3 regions of the Priestia sp. 10L35 genome follow, and region 2 is predicted to be linked to each of the others. Evidence: riboswitches for the same ligand, from Rfam matches in the RefSeq annotation. Region 2 holds a riboswitch; each other region holds the start of a gene.
The links. A riboswitch is a leader RNA that binds a small molecule or an ion and turns the genes downstream of it on or off. The one in region 2 is predicted to bind S-adenosylmethionine.
Positions count from the first base shown of each region.

Region 1: it holds a riboswitch for S-adenosylmethionine, as region 2 does, so the genes downstream of both, metK (methionine adenosyltransferase) here and AC1DEF_RS08915 (Na+/H+ antiporter NhaC family protein) in region 2, are expected to answer to the same signal.
Region 3: it holds a riboswitch for S-adenosylmethionine, as region 2 does, so the genes downstream of both, AC1DEF_RS22155 (phosphoadenylyl-sulfate reductase) here and AC1DEF_RS08915 (Na+/H+ antiporter NhaC family protein) in region 2, are expected to answer to the same signal.

Region 1 covers NZ_JBFTKA010000001.1:36,137-41,155, reverse strand. The annotation lists gene AC1DEF_RS00215 (glycosyltransferase family 4 protein) at 1-884, shown strand, start outside; gene metK (methionine adenosyltransferase) at 917-2,119, opposite strand; SAM riboswitch class I at 2,252-2,369, opposite strand; gene pckA (phosphoenolpyruvate carboxykinase (ATP)) at 2,744-4,333, shown strand; gene AC1DEF_RS00200 (DUF2584 domain-containing protein) at 4,368-4,610, opposite strand; gene AC1DEF_RS00195 (alpha/beta hydrolase family protein) at 4,665-5,019, opposite strand, start outside.
Region 2 covers NZ_JBFTKA010000002.1:578,125-583,143, reverse strand. The annotation lists gene AC1DEF_RS08930 (YtoQ family protein) at 1-36, opposite strand, end outside; gene AC1DEF_RS08925 (ABC transporter ATP-binding protein) at 207-1,118, shown strand; gene AC1DEF_RS08920 (ABC transporter permease) at 1,111-1,878, shown strand; SAM riboswitch class I at 1,980-2,086, shown strand; gene AC1DEF_RS08915 (Na+/H+ antiporter NhaC family protein) at 2,172-3,482, shown strand; gene AC1DEF_RS08910 (hypothetical protein) at 3,522-3,650, opposite strand; gene AC1DEF_RS08905 (LacI family DNA-binding transcriptional regulator) at 3,775-4,734, shown strand; gene AC1DEF_RS08900 (transcriptional regulator SplA domain-containing protein) at 4,820-5,019, shown strand, end outside.
Region 3 covers NZ_JBFTKA010000006.1:359,215-364,233, forward strand. The annotation lists gene AC1DEF_RS22140 (potassium channel family protein) at 1-123, opposite strand, end outside; gene AC1DEF_RS22145 (VOC family protein) at 191-574, opposite strand; gene cdaS (sporulation-specific diadenylate cyclase CdaS) at 672-1,298, opposite strand; SAM riboswitch class I at 1,612-1,714, shown strand; gene AC1DEF_RS22155 (phosphoadenylyl-sulfate reductase) at 1,969-2,682, shown strand; gene AC1DEF_RS22160 (inorganic phosphate transporter) at 2,702-3,781, shown strand; gene sat (sulfate adenylyltransferase) at 3,834-4,985, shown strand; gene cysC (adenylyl-sulfate kinase) at 4,998-5,019, shown strand, end outside.

The DNA.
Region 1 (5,019 bases), on a different contig from region 2:
TTCATTTGGCCACTCCTTTTACAATGGGGCTTTGCGGCTCCTATTACGGGAAAAGATTAGGTGTTCCTCTTGTCGGCTCTTATCATACCAATTTTGCTGATTATTTATCTCACTATGAACTTGAAAAAATGCGTGTACCACTGCAAAAATATATGAAATGGTTTTATAAACCTGTACAAAAAATATTCGCTCCCTCTGAAGTGACCAAACAGCAGCTAGAAGAACAAGGGTTTCACAACGTATCTATTTGGTCGCGAGGAGTAAATCATAAATTATTTCACCCCCACTATGACCGCTTTGATATTCGTATTAAATATAATATTAAAAAGCCCTACATTTTAACGTATGTAGGAAGATTAGCTAAAGAAAAGAACGCTGATTTTTTAATGAAAATCGCACGATCTCTACCGGATCATATCCGCCATCAAATTCACTGGGTTATTGTGGGAGACGGCTCTTTAAAAGAACAAATGCAGCAGCAAGCATCTGAGCATATGACATTTACAGGCTTCCTTGAAGGTAAGCAACTTGCTCATATCTATTCATCATCTGATTTGTTTGTTTTTCCTTCAGAAACAGAAACCTTCGGAAATGTTGTACTGGAGTCTCTTGCTTCTGGAACTCCTGTAGTGGCAGCAAATGCAGGAGGAGTTAAACAGATGATTCAGCACGGGCGAAACGGCTACCTTTGCAAACCTCACTCCTTAGAAGAATTCAGTTCGGCTATTACAGGTTTACTCGATGATTTGCACCAGCGGCTTCACTTTGGCCATGCAGCGAGACACTATGCTCTTACTCAATCATGGGACGCCATTTTTCAGCATTTGCTTTCAGAATATGAAGGTGTCGTAGAAAAATCTGCTGCAGATATTCAATGGGCATAAAAAAAATCTCCGTTTTCACGGAGATTTTTTTATTATTTAGCTAAAGCTTGAGTTTTTAATGCTTCCGCTTTGTCTGTGAACTCCCAAGGAAGCTCCACGTCCGTACGACCAAAGTGGCCGTAAGCTGCTGTTTGCTTATAAATTGGGCGACGTAAATCAAGCATTTTAATGATGCCCGCTGGACGTAGGTCAAAGTTTTTGCGTACTACGTCTACTAGTACTTCTTCAGAAACTTTTCCTGTACCGAATGTATCAATTGAAATAGATACTGGTTGTGCAACACCAATTGCATATGCTAGTTGTACTTCACATTTATCAGCAAGATCAGCTGCTACAATGTTTTTCGCAACATAACGAGCTGCATAAGCTGCTGAACGGTCTACTTTTGTTGCGTCCTTACCAGAGAATGCACCGCCGCCGTGACGAGCATATCCGCCGTAAGTATCAACGATAATTTTACGACCAGTTAAACCAGCATCTCCTTGAGGACCGCCGATTACGAAACGTCCTGTTGGGTTAATGAAATACTTTGTATTTTCATCAATTAACTCGTTTGGAACAACTGGATTAATAACATATTCTTTTAAGTTACGTTGAATTTGATCTAACGTTACTTCTGGATGATGCTGAGTTGAAATAACAATTGTATCGATGCGAACAGGTTTGTTGTTTTCATCATATTCAACTGTTACTTGTGTTTTACCATCCGGGCGAAGGTAAGGAAGAATTTCTTCTTTACGTACTTCTGTTAGACGGCGAGCAAGTTTATGAGCTAATGAAATTGGAAGAGGCATTAATTCTTTTGTTTCGTTACATGCATAACCAAACATTAAGCCTTGGTCTCCAGCTCCGATTGCTTCGATTTCTTCATCTGACATTTGACCTTCACGTGCTTCTAACGCTTGGTCTACACCAGCAGCGATATCAGCTGACTGCTCGTCGATAGATGTTAATACTGCACAAGTTTCAGCATCAAATCCGTATTTTGCACGAGTATAGCCAATTCCTTTAATTGTTTCACGAACTGTTTTAGGAATATCCACGTAAGTAGAAGTTGTAATTTCACCACTTACTAAAACTAAACCAGTTGTTACGCTTGTTTCACAAGCAACACGAGCATTTGGATCCTTTGCTAGGATAGCATCAAGAATTGAGTCAGAAATTTGGTCACAAATTTTATCGGGATGTCCCTCTGTAACAGATTCTGACGTGAACAGACGACGTTGTGTTGACATCAGTTTTCCTCCTTATAAATACGATACATTGTGATACGGTACTCATTCCCTTATTTTCATTACACGTTAAAAAATATAAAAAAACCTTTCCTTGTATCGAGGAAAGGTATCAAATTCTACATAAGCCTTTCACTCTTATCGATCAAGGTTGTGCCCTTGCATCAGGTTAGCACCTTATCGTCTACACAAAAAAATGACGATGGTTGCTGGGTTTCATAGGGCCTGTCCCTCCACCAGCTCGGGATAAGAGAGTATCCGTTCAAGGACATATAATACATGAAAAAGCGCTCCACTGTCAACAACATTCAAATGGAAATCATCTCTTTATGTTTGAATCTGTTTTAATGTAACATACTCAAATTCCGAAATAGTACACCTTATTAAGAATCATCACTAAGTTTAGTTAATAAGACAGATCAAAATGAGGCTTTCACTTAAAATAGCTTCACTTTTTTCGCTCCTAGCACATATACATGTGTCTAAAATAGGTATAACGTACATTTTTTTATAATACACAAACATTTTTAGTTAAATAGTATAGAATAATTAAATAAATGTGTTATACTAATTATAAATTTCAAACATTAATGAATAAATAATAGCTAAAAAAGGAAGGTAGTGCACATGAGTACTGTTGATATGTCTATCGAATTAAATGGTTTGCTTCAATTAAAAACAACAAAACACCAATTATCTGTTCCACAACTTGTTGAAAAAATTCTAGCTCGACGCGAAGGAACGCTGACTTCTACAGGTGCTGTGTCAGTCGAAACCGGAAAATATACAGGTCGCTCTCCTTTAGATAAATTTATTGTAAGCGATGCTGTGTCTTCAAAAACGGTTGAATGGGGACCTGTCAATCAGCCAATTTCTGCTCAGCGATTCGATGCGCTATACAAAAAAGTCTTAACCCACTTAAAGAAGCAGGATGAACTTTTTGTTTTTAATGGATATGCTGGAGCTGATAAAAAGTATCAGTTACCAATTCAAGTAGTTAATGAATTTGCATGGCACAACCTATTCGCTCAGCAGTTATTCATTCGCCCTTCAGCCGAACAAAAAACAAATGATGATGTGAAGCCGTTTACAATTGTAGCAGCTCCAACGTTCAAAGCTGATCCTGAAACAGACGGGACGAATTCTGAAACCTTCATTATTCTTTCGTTAGAGCGACGCATTGTGCTAATTGGAGGAACTGAATACGCTGGTGAAATGAAAAAATCTATTTTCTCAGTGATGAACTTCTTACTTCCTCAAAACAATATTCTATCCATGCACTGTTCTGCTAACGTAGGAGAAGAAGGTGACGTTGCATTATTCTTTGGTTTATCTGGAACGGGTAAAACAACGCTTTCTGCTGATGCAAACCGTCGTTTAATCGGAGATGACGAGCACGGTTGGTCAAGCTCTGGTGTATTTAATATTGAAGGAGGATGCTACGCGAAGTGCATTCAGCTTTCCGAAGAAAAAGAACCGCAAATCTTCAATGCAATTCGCTTCGGCGCCGTACTGGAAAATGTAGTGTTAAATCAAAATACGAAAGTAGCAGATTACAATGATAATAGTTTAACAGAGAATACTCGTGCCGCTTATTCAATTGACTCTATTGATAATACGGTATTGCCAAGCGTTGCCGGGCACCCTACAGCTATTGTCTTTTTAACTGCTGATGCTTTCGGTGTCTTACCTCCAATCAGCAAGCTTACAAAAGAACAAGCAATGTACCATTTTCTGAGCGGATACACTAGTAAGTTAGCTGGAACAGAGCGCGGCGTAACATCGCCACAGGCTACTTTCTCTACATGCTTTGGTGAGCCTTTCTTACCTCTTGCTCCAACAACTTATGCAGAAATGCTAGGAAAGAAAATCGATGAACATAATGTAAATGTCTACCTTGTAAATACTGGATGGACCGGCGGTGAATACGGGGTGGGCGAACGAATGAAGTTAAGTTACACTCGAGCTATGGTTCAAGCAGCCCTTGAAGGAGAACTCGCTAATACCGAAACAGTAACAGATGCTATTTTTGGTTTATCGATTCCAACTCATGTTCCGGGCGTTCCTGATGAAGTGCTTCAGCCTTCTAAAGCATGGAACGATGCAACAGCTTATAACCAAAAGGCAACTGAGCTTGCTGCTAAATTCAAAGCTAATTTCAAGCGTTTTAACGATGTAGCATCTGACATTTCAACATTAGGCGGACCTAGAGTCTAATAAAAAAACGATCGTCTTATAGACGATCGTTTTTTTAGTTAGTCGAATGTAATTTTGTCAGTTCATATGTGATAATGGTTTTTTCCTGCTCCATTTCTACCTTACGCACAACAGCAGTTCCAATACATTCTCCATTTTTCGTTTTGTGAACGTTTAATGGAATATCTAACGGATACAAGCGATATCCTTTTTTCTCAATTTGAAAAATGTTATCCGTTACACGCTTTTCGTTGCCTTTTGTCACAATCATTGTATTTAATTCTAGCGGCATCCCCATTTTTTCTCACTCCTCACTGTTATTCTACTTGTTTTCTCTATCGTAGCATATCTTTTATTGCGCTTTCATCCACTTCGTTAACTTCTTCACCGTTTCTCGGTTTTCTTTTGGGGGAAAAGCATGTGGAAAGTTTTCGAAGTACCAGCTGGTAACTTTTTTATTGGCCTTCTTTAGTTTAGATTCTAGCTGATAGGAATGATCAATCGACACGTTTTTATCTTCTAAACCATGAATAAGCAAGACCGGCGGCTCGACGAGATGAGCACGATGCAAAGGGGTCCTCCATTCGTATCTTTCAGGATATTTAGAAGGAGTTCCTCCAATCACCCGCTTCATCATTCTTCTTAAATCTTCTCTTTCTTCATATGTCAGCACCATATCCGTGACGCCTCCCCATAACACAAGAGAG
Region 2 (5,019 bases):
GTGAATTTGCCCGGCAAGGTATACGGTTAAGTTCATTATGTAGAAGTCCTCCTCTAACTAAAGTTTGTTTTATTTTATCAAATGTAAGCGGATAATACGAATGATTTGAATGGGCTACTTTTCCAAAAATAAGGTTATAGTAGACAAATAGTTAAAAAAGAGAAACAATAGAAGGCGTATTGCTAATTAAAGAAAGGATGTACATGATGACAGAAACAGTGCTACAAGTAGATCATGTCAGTAAAGTAATTGGGAAGAAAACCATTTTGCATGATGTATCCTTATCGGTTGAGCGCGGTGAGATTTTCGGATTGCTTGGTCCGAACGGCTCTGGAAAAACAACGTTAATTCGTACCGTCGTAGGACTCATCAAAGAAACAGAGGGAACAATTATCGTCAATGGATTTCCTTTAAAAGAACAGTTTACATCAGCTATGAAATCAATTGGAGCGATTATTGAAAACCCTGAGTTTTATGATTATCTGACGGGCTATCAAAATTTAAAACACTTTGCGAATATGCATGAAGGGATCACATCAGAACGCTTGGATGAAGTGATTGCTTTAGTAAAGCTTGAAAACAGCATTCATGCAAAAGTGAAGACGTATTCTCTTGGGATGAGACAGCGTTTAGGAGTAGCTCAAGCTATTTTACATAAGCCTGCATTGCTTTTACTAGACGAACCAACAAACGGTCTAGACCCAGCGGGAATGAGAGAATTTCGTACATATTTACAAACCCTCTGCAGGGAAGAAGGAATTTCGATCTTAATCGCGAGCCACTTATTAAAAGAAGTAGAAGCACTATGTGACCGCGTTGGCATTATTCAAGACGGTGAGTTAAAAGCCATTCAAGATCTATCTCCAAATCGTCAAGATCAAGGAACGTACGTAGAATTTGAAGTGTCTGATGCGCAAAAAGCAGCGGATCTTTTATCACAAGAATTTGAAGTAACGATGAGATCACATAGTATCGACGTGGCGATTGTAAAAGAACAAATTCCAGCTGTGAATAAAAAATTAGTGGACAGCGATATTTTAGTCTACCGAATCACTCCTGTGTATGAGACGCTTGAAGATTCGTTTATGTCCGTTACGGAAGGAGAGCACCATGCTTAAGCTAATTCAAAATGAACATATGAAATGGTTTCATAAAAGAAGTACAAAAGTCACGTTTATTACAATCGGTATTTTAACTCTTTGTATGGCTCTTTTAATGAAGAAAGTAGCAAACAGTGCAGGAACAGAAGACAACATTTTGAACTTCCTGTCATTTAGTTCAGGTATGCTGATTCTCGTTCAATTTTTCGCGCTTGCTGTTGGAGGGTCAATGGTTGCAAAAGAGTTTGAAGCAGGTACCATTAAGCTTCTTTTAATTCGCCCTGCTAGACGTTCAACGATTTTAGCATCCAAGTACATAACCCTCATTTTAATTAGCTTGTATTATTTACTGAGCTATTTGCTTTTTTCGTTTGTATGGGGAGCATTGTTCTTTGGCTTTACCAGTCTAGAAGGAGATGCGCAGCTGCTTAAAAACATTACGCTTACGTATGACAGCGCGTATATGGAAACGTTTATGATGATGACATTTGCATTCATGCTGTCGTCTTTATTCAGAAACAGCGCGCTTGCTTCCAGTCTGGCTATTGTCGTAAGTATCGGGGCAAAAGCAGTAACAGGACTAGTATCACAGTTTGGTTTATGGTGGGGAAAATTTTTACTGTTCGCCAACACAAACTTTGTGCAGTATATGGACGGAATGAAGACGATGTTTGACGGCATGACGATTCCATTTTCCATTTTCATCTTAGTTGCGCATTTTGTCTTCTTTATGGGCGTGGCATGGGCAGCGTTTTTAAAACGAGACGTAGCTAATTGATGTGAGAATTTTCGCACTATATATTTTTCTAAAATAGCATTTGACAATTAAATAAAAAGAGATTACAGTAGTGAAAGACTATTTTTAAAACAACTATAAACTTCTTATCAAGAGAGACGGAGGGACTGGCCCTATGATGTCTCGGCAACTGGCTGTACGCAGTGCGGTGCCAAATCCAGCAGACGATGTTTCGTTTGGAAGATGAGAAGGGTAATCTTATGATACAAATAAGAGACCTCTTCTTATCAATAAGAAGAGGTCTTTTTTTATTACGTAAACAAGAGGTGTTAAGAATGGAACAACAAAAAGGAAACGGCTGGGCGCTGTTACCGCTGGGCGTCTTTTTAGTCCTGTTTGTCGGATCAGGAATTATAACGGGAGATTTTTATAAGCTGCCTGTATTAGTAGCCATTATCATTGCAGCCATCGTGGCGCTGGCTATGAACCGCAAAGATTCACTTAATGTAAAAGTGGAGCGTTTTGCTAAAGGAGCAGGGCATCCTGATATCATTATTATGGTGCTTATTTTTATTTTAGCAGGTGCTTTTTCTCAAGTTGCTAAAGGCATGGGAGCTGTTGATTCAACGGTAAACTTAGCGCTTTCTGTGCTTCCGCAAAGCTTAGTGGTAGTCGGAATCTTTGTTATTGGCGCATTCATTTCCATTTCGATGGGAACATCAATGGGAACAATCGCTGCGCTAGGGCCTATTGCTGTAGGAATCAGTGAGCAAGCGCATGTATCCATTACATTGGCCATTGCTGCCGTTATTGGTGGTGCAATGTTTGGAGATAATTTATCGATAATTTCTGATACAACCATTGCAGCAGTTCGTACGCAAAAAACAAATATGTCAGATAAATTAAAAGTAAACTTTTTTATTGTCCTTCCTGCAGCGATTGTTACGGTAATTTTATTGCTTGTAATGACGCTAGGCAATACATCATCAGTAGAAATTAAGGATTTTAGCTGGTTTAAAATCTTGCCTTATGTCGGCGTACTCGTTGCTGCCATATTTGGTGCAAACGTATTAAGCATTTTAACCGGAGGAATTGTGCTAGCCGGCGTGATTGGATTAGCTGACGGAAGCTACACGCTTTCTTCTCTTGCTAAAACTGTGACAGAAGGTATTGGCGGAATGTCAGAGTTAATTATTTTATCTCTGCTAATCGGCGGAATGGTTGAGCTTATTCGCTATAATGGCGGTATTCAGTTCTTATTGAATTTATTAACACGACGCATTCAAACAAAAAAAGGCGGAGAATTCAGCATCGCTGGACTGGTAAGTTTAACAAATTTAGCAACGGCTAATAACACGATTTCAATTATTACGGCAGGTCCGTTAGCAAAAGAAATCTCTGATAAGTATTCAATTGATAATCGTAAATCAGCCAGTCTGCTTGACTTGTTTTCATGCAGCGTTCAAGGGCTTATCCCTTACGGCGCACAAATGCTTCTCGCAGCAGGATTTGCTAAAGTTTCACCGATTGAGATTATTCCATTAACATTCTACCCAATGTTAACAGCGGTTTGCGGGATCATTGCAATTGTAATTGGATTTCCTCGTTTAAATAAAAAGTCAAAGTCATCTAAAGAAGCTGCGTAATATCAAACCCTTAAAAAGAATGTTCTTTTTAAGGGTTTTTTACTGTTTAAAAAAATCAGTCGGCTTTTCATCATCTAACTCCTTCCAAAGCGTCTCGTTCTGTTTAAGTGCATAAGCCGCTCCTCCAATTTCAATTCCGCATAATAAAATGAATAATAAAATACCCATGAAATGACCTCCTTACGTAAATGAGTAAAAACACGATGGTAACGGGTTTAGCTTCTTGCTGTTTCACTTTATAATGAGAATAAAGTATGAAACGCGTTTCAGCGCAAGAGAAAAAGGTGAAAACATGACAAATATCCGAGATATCGCAAAAAAAGCTGGTGTATCTGTTTCGACTGTATCCCGGGTGCTAAATCATCATCCGTATGTAAAAGAAGAAAAACGCCGGTTGGTAGAGCAGGTTATTCACGAACTTAATTATGAACAAAACATTAATGCCGTTCACTTATCAAAAGGGAAAACAAATATGATTGCCGTCGTCTTGCCTTTTATTAATCATCCGTATTTTAGTCTGCTTTTAGAAGGAGTGGCATCTCAGGCGTTAGAAAAGCAGTATCAGCTTGTTATTTGTCAGACGAACTATGATGTAAAAAAAGAAGAAGAAGCGCTTCATATGCTAAAAACAAAGCAAGTTGATGGAGTGATTATTTGTTCTAGAGCAAGCAGCTGGAGCACGATTGAATATTATCAGCAGTACGGGCCGATAGCCGTGTGCGAAAACGTACAGAATCGTTCTATTCGCTCCGTATACGTTGATCATTATGCAGCTTTTAAGCAGGCGCTTATGTATTTAAAAGAAAAAGGATATACGGATATTGGCTACTGTATTGGAAGAATGACGGGTACGAATAGTCAACAGCGGCAACAAGCATACAAAGAATATGTAGAAAGAATAAATCAGCCTTATCATCCGGAATGGGTTTTTCAAGGCTGTTTGAACGTGACAGATGGTGAAAAAGTGGTGGAAAAACTAGTGCAGATGAAAAATCGGCCTCAGGCGCTTTTAGTAACAAACGATCAAGTAGCTATCGGAATAAAAGCTCAGTGCGAACAAGCGGGTATTTCAGTTCCTGGTGAATTAGCTATCATTGGTTTTGATAATCATCCGCTTTCTTCTTATTTACAAATAACAACGATCGAACTTCCTCTTAAGGAAATGGGAGAAACGCTTTTTACATTAGTGGGAAGCAAGGTTCCTCAGAAAATTGAGCTCCCTTTTCGGTTTATTGAGCGTAAAAGCGTATGAATTCTTGATGATGCCATGAGGTGTTTTTACCGGATAAAATGAGCAAAAGCGGACATCATACGAGTAAAGAAAGAAGAAAAGGATGATGATCGTGGAGAAAAAAGAATATCAAGTGGGAGATCAAGTATTTGTTATTTACCGAAATCCTCATACGGCAAACGTTGCGAATATTAATCAGGCTGAAATTGTTGAACATCCCGAAAACAAAGGTGAAAAGGCGCTGTTTTTACATGAGTCTTACCATTTGTTAGCTGAAGATGATGCCGTATATTCAACGTATGAAGA
Region 3 (5,019 bases), on a different contig from region 2:
AAACGTTTGCGGCTCTAAGAAATGTATAAGCATGCCGAAAAGCAGAACAAGGCAGCCGATAATAAAAAGAAGCCGCACTAAAATAGAACGACGAAAAAGTCGAAATAATAGCCATTCCATCATAAAAAAACCTCCAGTGATTAGTCATAGCCACAGTATGACCATTTTTCACTGAAGGTATAAGATATCTTTATCTTTTTACTTCGTAATATTCAATCCATTCTTTGTCTGGACCGTAGAAAAATAAGTATCTTGCTCCATTTGGCAAAGTTACAATGTTTTCTTCCACAAATGAAACGCCTGCTGATTTTAAACGCTCAAACTCCTCTTCAATTCCGTCTACTGCCAGCGCAAAATGATGAACTTTACCTTCGTTAGGTAAGCTTGAGTTATACCCTTGAATTAACTCTACGATTACATTGCCTTCTAAACCTAGAAAAGCTAGCTTCAAAGACGGATCGGTATGTGGTAGTTTTTCGATGAGCTCTAATCCCACTTTTTGCGTATAGAACTCAATCGATTCTTCTATATCCTTTACTTGAACGCCTACATGTTCAAATTTTAAAATTGTCATATGCATCACCCGTATCTATAGTATGTAAAAACTATGAAATATATTAAAGAGAAAGGATATAGAAGTCAAGATAGGGCTGCTTATCAGGAAAGGGCTCTTAAATCATATTTTTGCTGGAGTGAATAGGGTAGAGGCTTCCATCAAGAGCAAACGAAATTTTGCCTGTTTCTTCAGATACAACTAAAATTAATGCATCCGATTTTTCCGACATTCCAATGGCTGCACGGTGACGTGTTCCCAATTTTTTGTTCGTTAAAATAATAGACGAAAGAGGTAAAACATTAGCAGCTGAAATAAGCTGATTATTTCTAATTAGGACGGCTCCGTCATGTAAGGGTGTCCCTGGATAGAACAGTGTCTCAACTAGCGTAGCGCTGACAGGAGCTTGAATAGGCATTCCTTTTTGAATAAGAGGGTCTACATTTTGTTCCCGTTCAATGACAATTAAAGCGCCGTGACGTTTCTCCGAAAGGTTATGAATAGCTAAAGACAGAGCAGCATATTCAAATGTATAAGGCGATAAATAATGGCGCAAGTAATAAGAGGCAGCCGTAGCTTGAACATCTTGAAATAACCTTCTCATCTCCTCAAAATCACATAGGATACAATGATCACTCGTGTCTAAATGTTTAATTAAATTAGAGGCTTCAGTTGAAATCTGCTGTAAATATGTTCGCACATTATTTTTAATTGTATCGTCTAATTGAAAAGGTTGTCTCTCCATCTTATATAGCTCCTATCTGTCAGTCAGTGTTATCTGTAATGTGTGCTAATGTGGGTGAATTATCCGTAAAGCTTATAAATCCCTTATTAATTTTATAGAGAGGTTTTGTGTTTTATTTAGCAAGAGAATATAAAAAGTTGGAGAAAAAAGAAAGCGTTTTATAAATTGATATGTTCACATTTGGGTTAAATTTACATATGTTGTTTTAAATAAAAGTATAGATATTTCTGTGAATTTAAAGTATAGTTTTCTTATCGGATATATGATTTTTAATGTTGACAAATATTCTAAATATGCTAAAATTTTTAAAAAATGCTTATCAAGAGTGGTGGAGGGATCTGGCCCGCTGAACCCCGGCAACCTGCTTAGCAAGGTGCTAATTCCAGCAAAGTGTGTATCATTTTGAAAGATAAGGTGAAAATTTATTGCCTACCCAGTCTTTCAATATGGAAGACTTTTTATTTTGATATAGCGCAAGCGATAATTTGAGGAGGGACACCAATGACTGTAACCCCCGACTTAAAACAAATTTTTGAGCATGTCGAAGCAAAGTAAGAATTAAATAGTTTCGCTGACTAGACACACTAGAGGCGGTTTTATCCAATTCTAGTGGGTAAAACCGTCTTTTTTTATTGGATAACGCGGATAACTAAGAATTGGAGTGAAGAAAATGGCAGACTTATATACGTACGAAAACTGGAGTGATACATTTCCAGAGTTCGACAGTGAAGATGAAACAAAAGGAGCTCTTTCAGCATTGCAGTGGGCGTATGATACCTACGGAGATTCAATTATTTACGCATCAAGCTTTGGTATCGAAGGAATCGTGTTAATTGATTTAATTTCAAAAGTGAAAAAAGATGCTGAAATTGTCTTTTTAGATACAGGCGTTCATTTTAAAGAAACATATGAAGTAATTGATGCAATTAAAGAACGCTTTCCTGATTTGCGTATTCATATGAAAAAACCGGATTTAACGCTTGCAGAACAAGCTGAGAAACATGGAGATGAACTTTGGAAGAGTCAGCCTAACCTATGCTGTCAAATTCGAAAAATCATCCCGCTAAGGGAATCTCTTGCTCCTTATGATGCGTGGATTTCTGGTTTGAGACGCGAGCAGTCTGAGTCTCGTGCCAACACGAATTATTTTAATAAAGATGAGAAATTCAAGAAAGTGAAAGTCTGCCCGTTAATTCATTGGTCCTGGAAAGAAGTTTGGCGCTATGTGTATAAGCATGATTTACCATATAACAAACTTCATGATCAAGGCTACCCAAGTATTGGCTGTGAGCCCTGTACCGCACCTGCCTACAATGTAGACGATTTACGTTCAGGAAGATGGGCAGGTACACAAAAAGTTGAATGCGGATTACACGAATCTTAAATACGAAAGAGCTGAATAAATGATGCTTTTATATGTTGCCTTTATCATTGCGCTTTTTTTTGCAATGAACATTGGGGCAAGCGGTGCAGCAGCAGCTATGGGCGTTTCATACGGCTCCGGTGCGATTAAAAAGAAAAGAGTAGCCCTGTTCATCTGTGCTGTAGGTATTGTGCTCGGAGCCATTATCGGAGGCGGCGAGGTGGTAAAAACCATCAGTTCAGGTATCATACCTGAAAAATTGCTGTCAGTAGAATTAGTTATTATCATTCTGGCTGCTGCAACGCTGTCACTCTTTTTCGCGAATTTAATTGGTATTCCTCTATCAACAAGTGAAGTAACGGTTGGTTCAGTTGTTGGAGTAGGCGTAGCTTATCAATCTCTGTATGTGGAAAAACTTTTAGTTGTCATGTCTTTTTGGATTATTGTTCCGCTGGTTTCATTTGTTATTGCTTTTTTGATTGGAAAAGTGATAAAACGCGGAGCGCATAAAAAAGAAGCAAAGGGAACGTGGAAAAGAGTTTTAACGATTTTAGTTATAGCGACGGGATTCTTTGAAGCCTTCTCAGCTGGAATGAATAACGTGGCAAATGCTGTCGGTCCTCTAGTAGGAGCTGGATTAATGGATGCCACAACGGGTGTCATAGCAGGAGGATTGGCAGTGGCGCTCGGAGCTCTTTTACTAGGAGGCCGAGTTATTGAAACAAACGGGAAAAAAATTACTCGCTATTCTGTAGGGGAAGGGTGCATTATCTCGGGTACTGGTGCTTCTCTTGTCACAGTCGCTTCACTGTTTGGTTTGCCAGTACCCCTTACACAGGTCACTACGTCTTCTATTATTGGAATAGGAGCAGCGAAAACGGGATTCACGAAAGAACAGCGCGAAGTTGTCATTCAAATGTTAAAGGTTTGGGTGGTCTCCCCTGTATTTTCACTCGTAATCTCATATGTTCTTGTGAAATTAGTACTTGAAAGCGACTTATATTCATTTGTGGTGCTAGCTAGCGGATGTATTGCCACAGCAGGTGTTCTAAGCTTAGCTAGAGCGACTAGAAGAAAAAGAGCAAGCTTGCAGTCGGAAAAAGAAAAAATGACTGCGTGATTCAAGTGCTTTTTATTATATTGTGTTAATTATTTAAGGAGGATTTTACAAAATGACAACAATTCAAGCACACGGTGGAGAATTAATTAATTTATATCAACCAACATATGACTACACGTCACTAACAAAAGAAATCGAAGTAGATAACATGGCCCTAAGTGATTTAGAACTAATTGGAATTGGTGCTTACAGCCCAATTACAGGATTTTTAGGAGAAAAAGATTATCAATCAGTTGTTGAAAATATGCGTTTAGCAGATGGAACAGTATGGAGTATTCCTATCACTCTTCCTGTAACAGAAGAGCAAGCTAAAGAATTAAACATTGGCGACAAAGTAAAACTTGTTCAAAACGGCGTAACGTATGGTGTTTTAGAAGTTTCTGAAGTATATACCCCAAATAAAGAAAAAGAAGCGGAGAACGTGTACCGCACGGCAGAACTTGCTCATCCTGGCGTGAAAAAAATGATGGAACGCCCAAATGTATATGTAGCAGGTCCAATCGTACTTGTAGAACGTACACCTAAAACGCGTTTTGAAAAGTATTACCTAGATCCTACTGAAACAAGAGCAGCATTTGAAGAACGCGGTTGGAAAACGGTTGTTGGATTCCAAACTCGTAACCCTGTTCACCGTGCGCACGAATATATTCAAAAAACGGCATTAGAAATTGTAGACGGCCTGTTTTTAAATCCACTTGTAGGAGAAACAAAGTCAGATGATATCCCAGCAGATATCCGTATGGAAAGTTATGAAGTACTTTTAGAGAACTATTATCCTAGCGATCGTGTAGCTTTAGCAGTTTTCCCTGCTGCGATGCGCTATGCTGGACCTAGAGAAGCTATTTTCCATGCAATGGTTCGCAAAAACTTTGGATGCACACATTTCATTGTAGGCCGTGACCACGCTGGTGTTGGTGACTACTATGGAACATATGACGCACAAAAAATCTTCAGTAACTTTACAGCAGATGAATTAGGAATTACACCTTTATTCTTTGAACACAGCTTCTATTGCAAGAAATGTGAAGCGATGGCATCAACGAAAACATGCCCTCACAGCAAGGAAGATCATATGATTCTATCTGGAACAAAGGTACGTGAAATGCTTCGTAACGGAGAAGTGCCACCAAGCACATTCAGCCGTAAAGAAGTAATTGAAGTGTTAATTAATGGATTAGCAAAACAAAAAGTATCTTCAAAATAAGGAGCGGTTGAAGTGAGCAAATCAACAAACATTA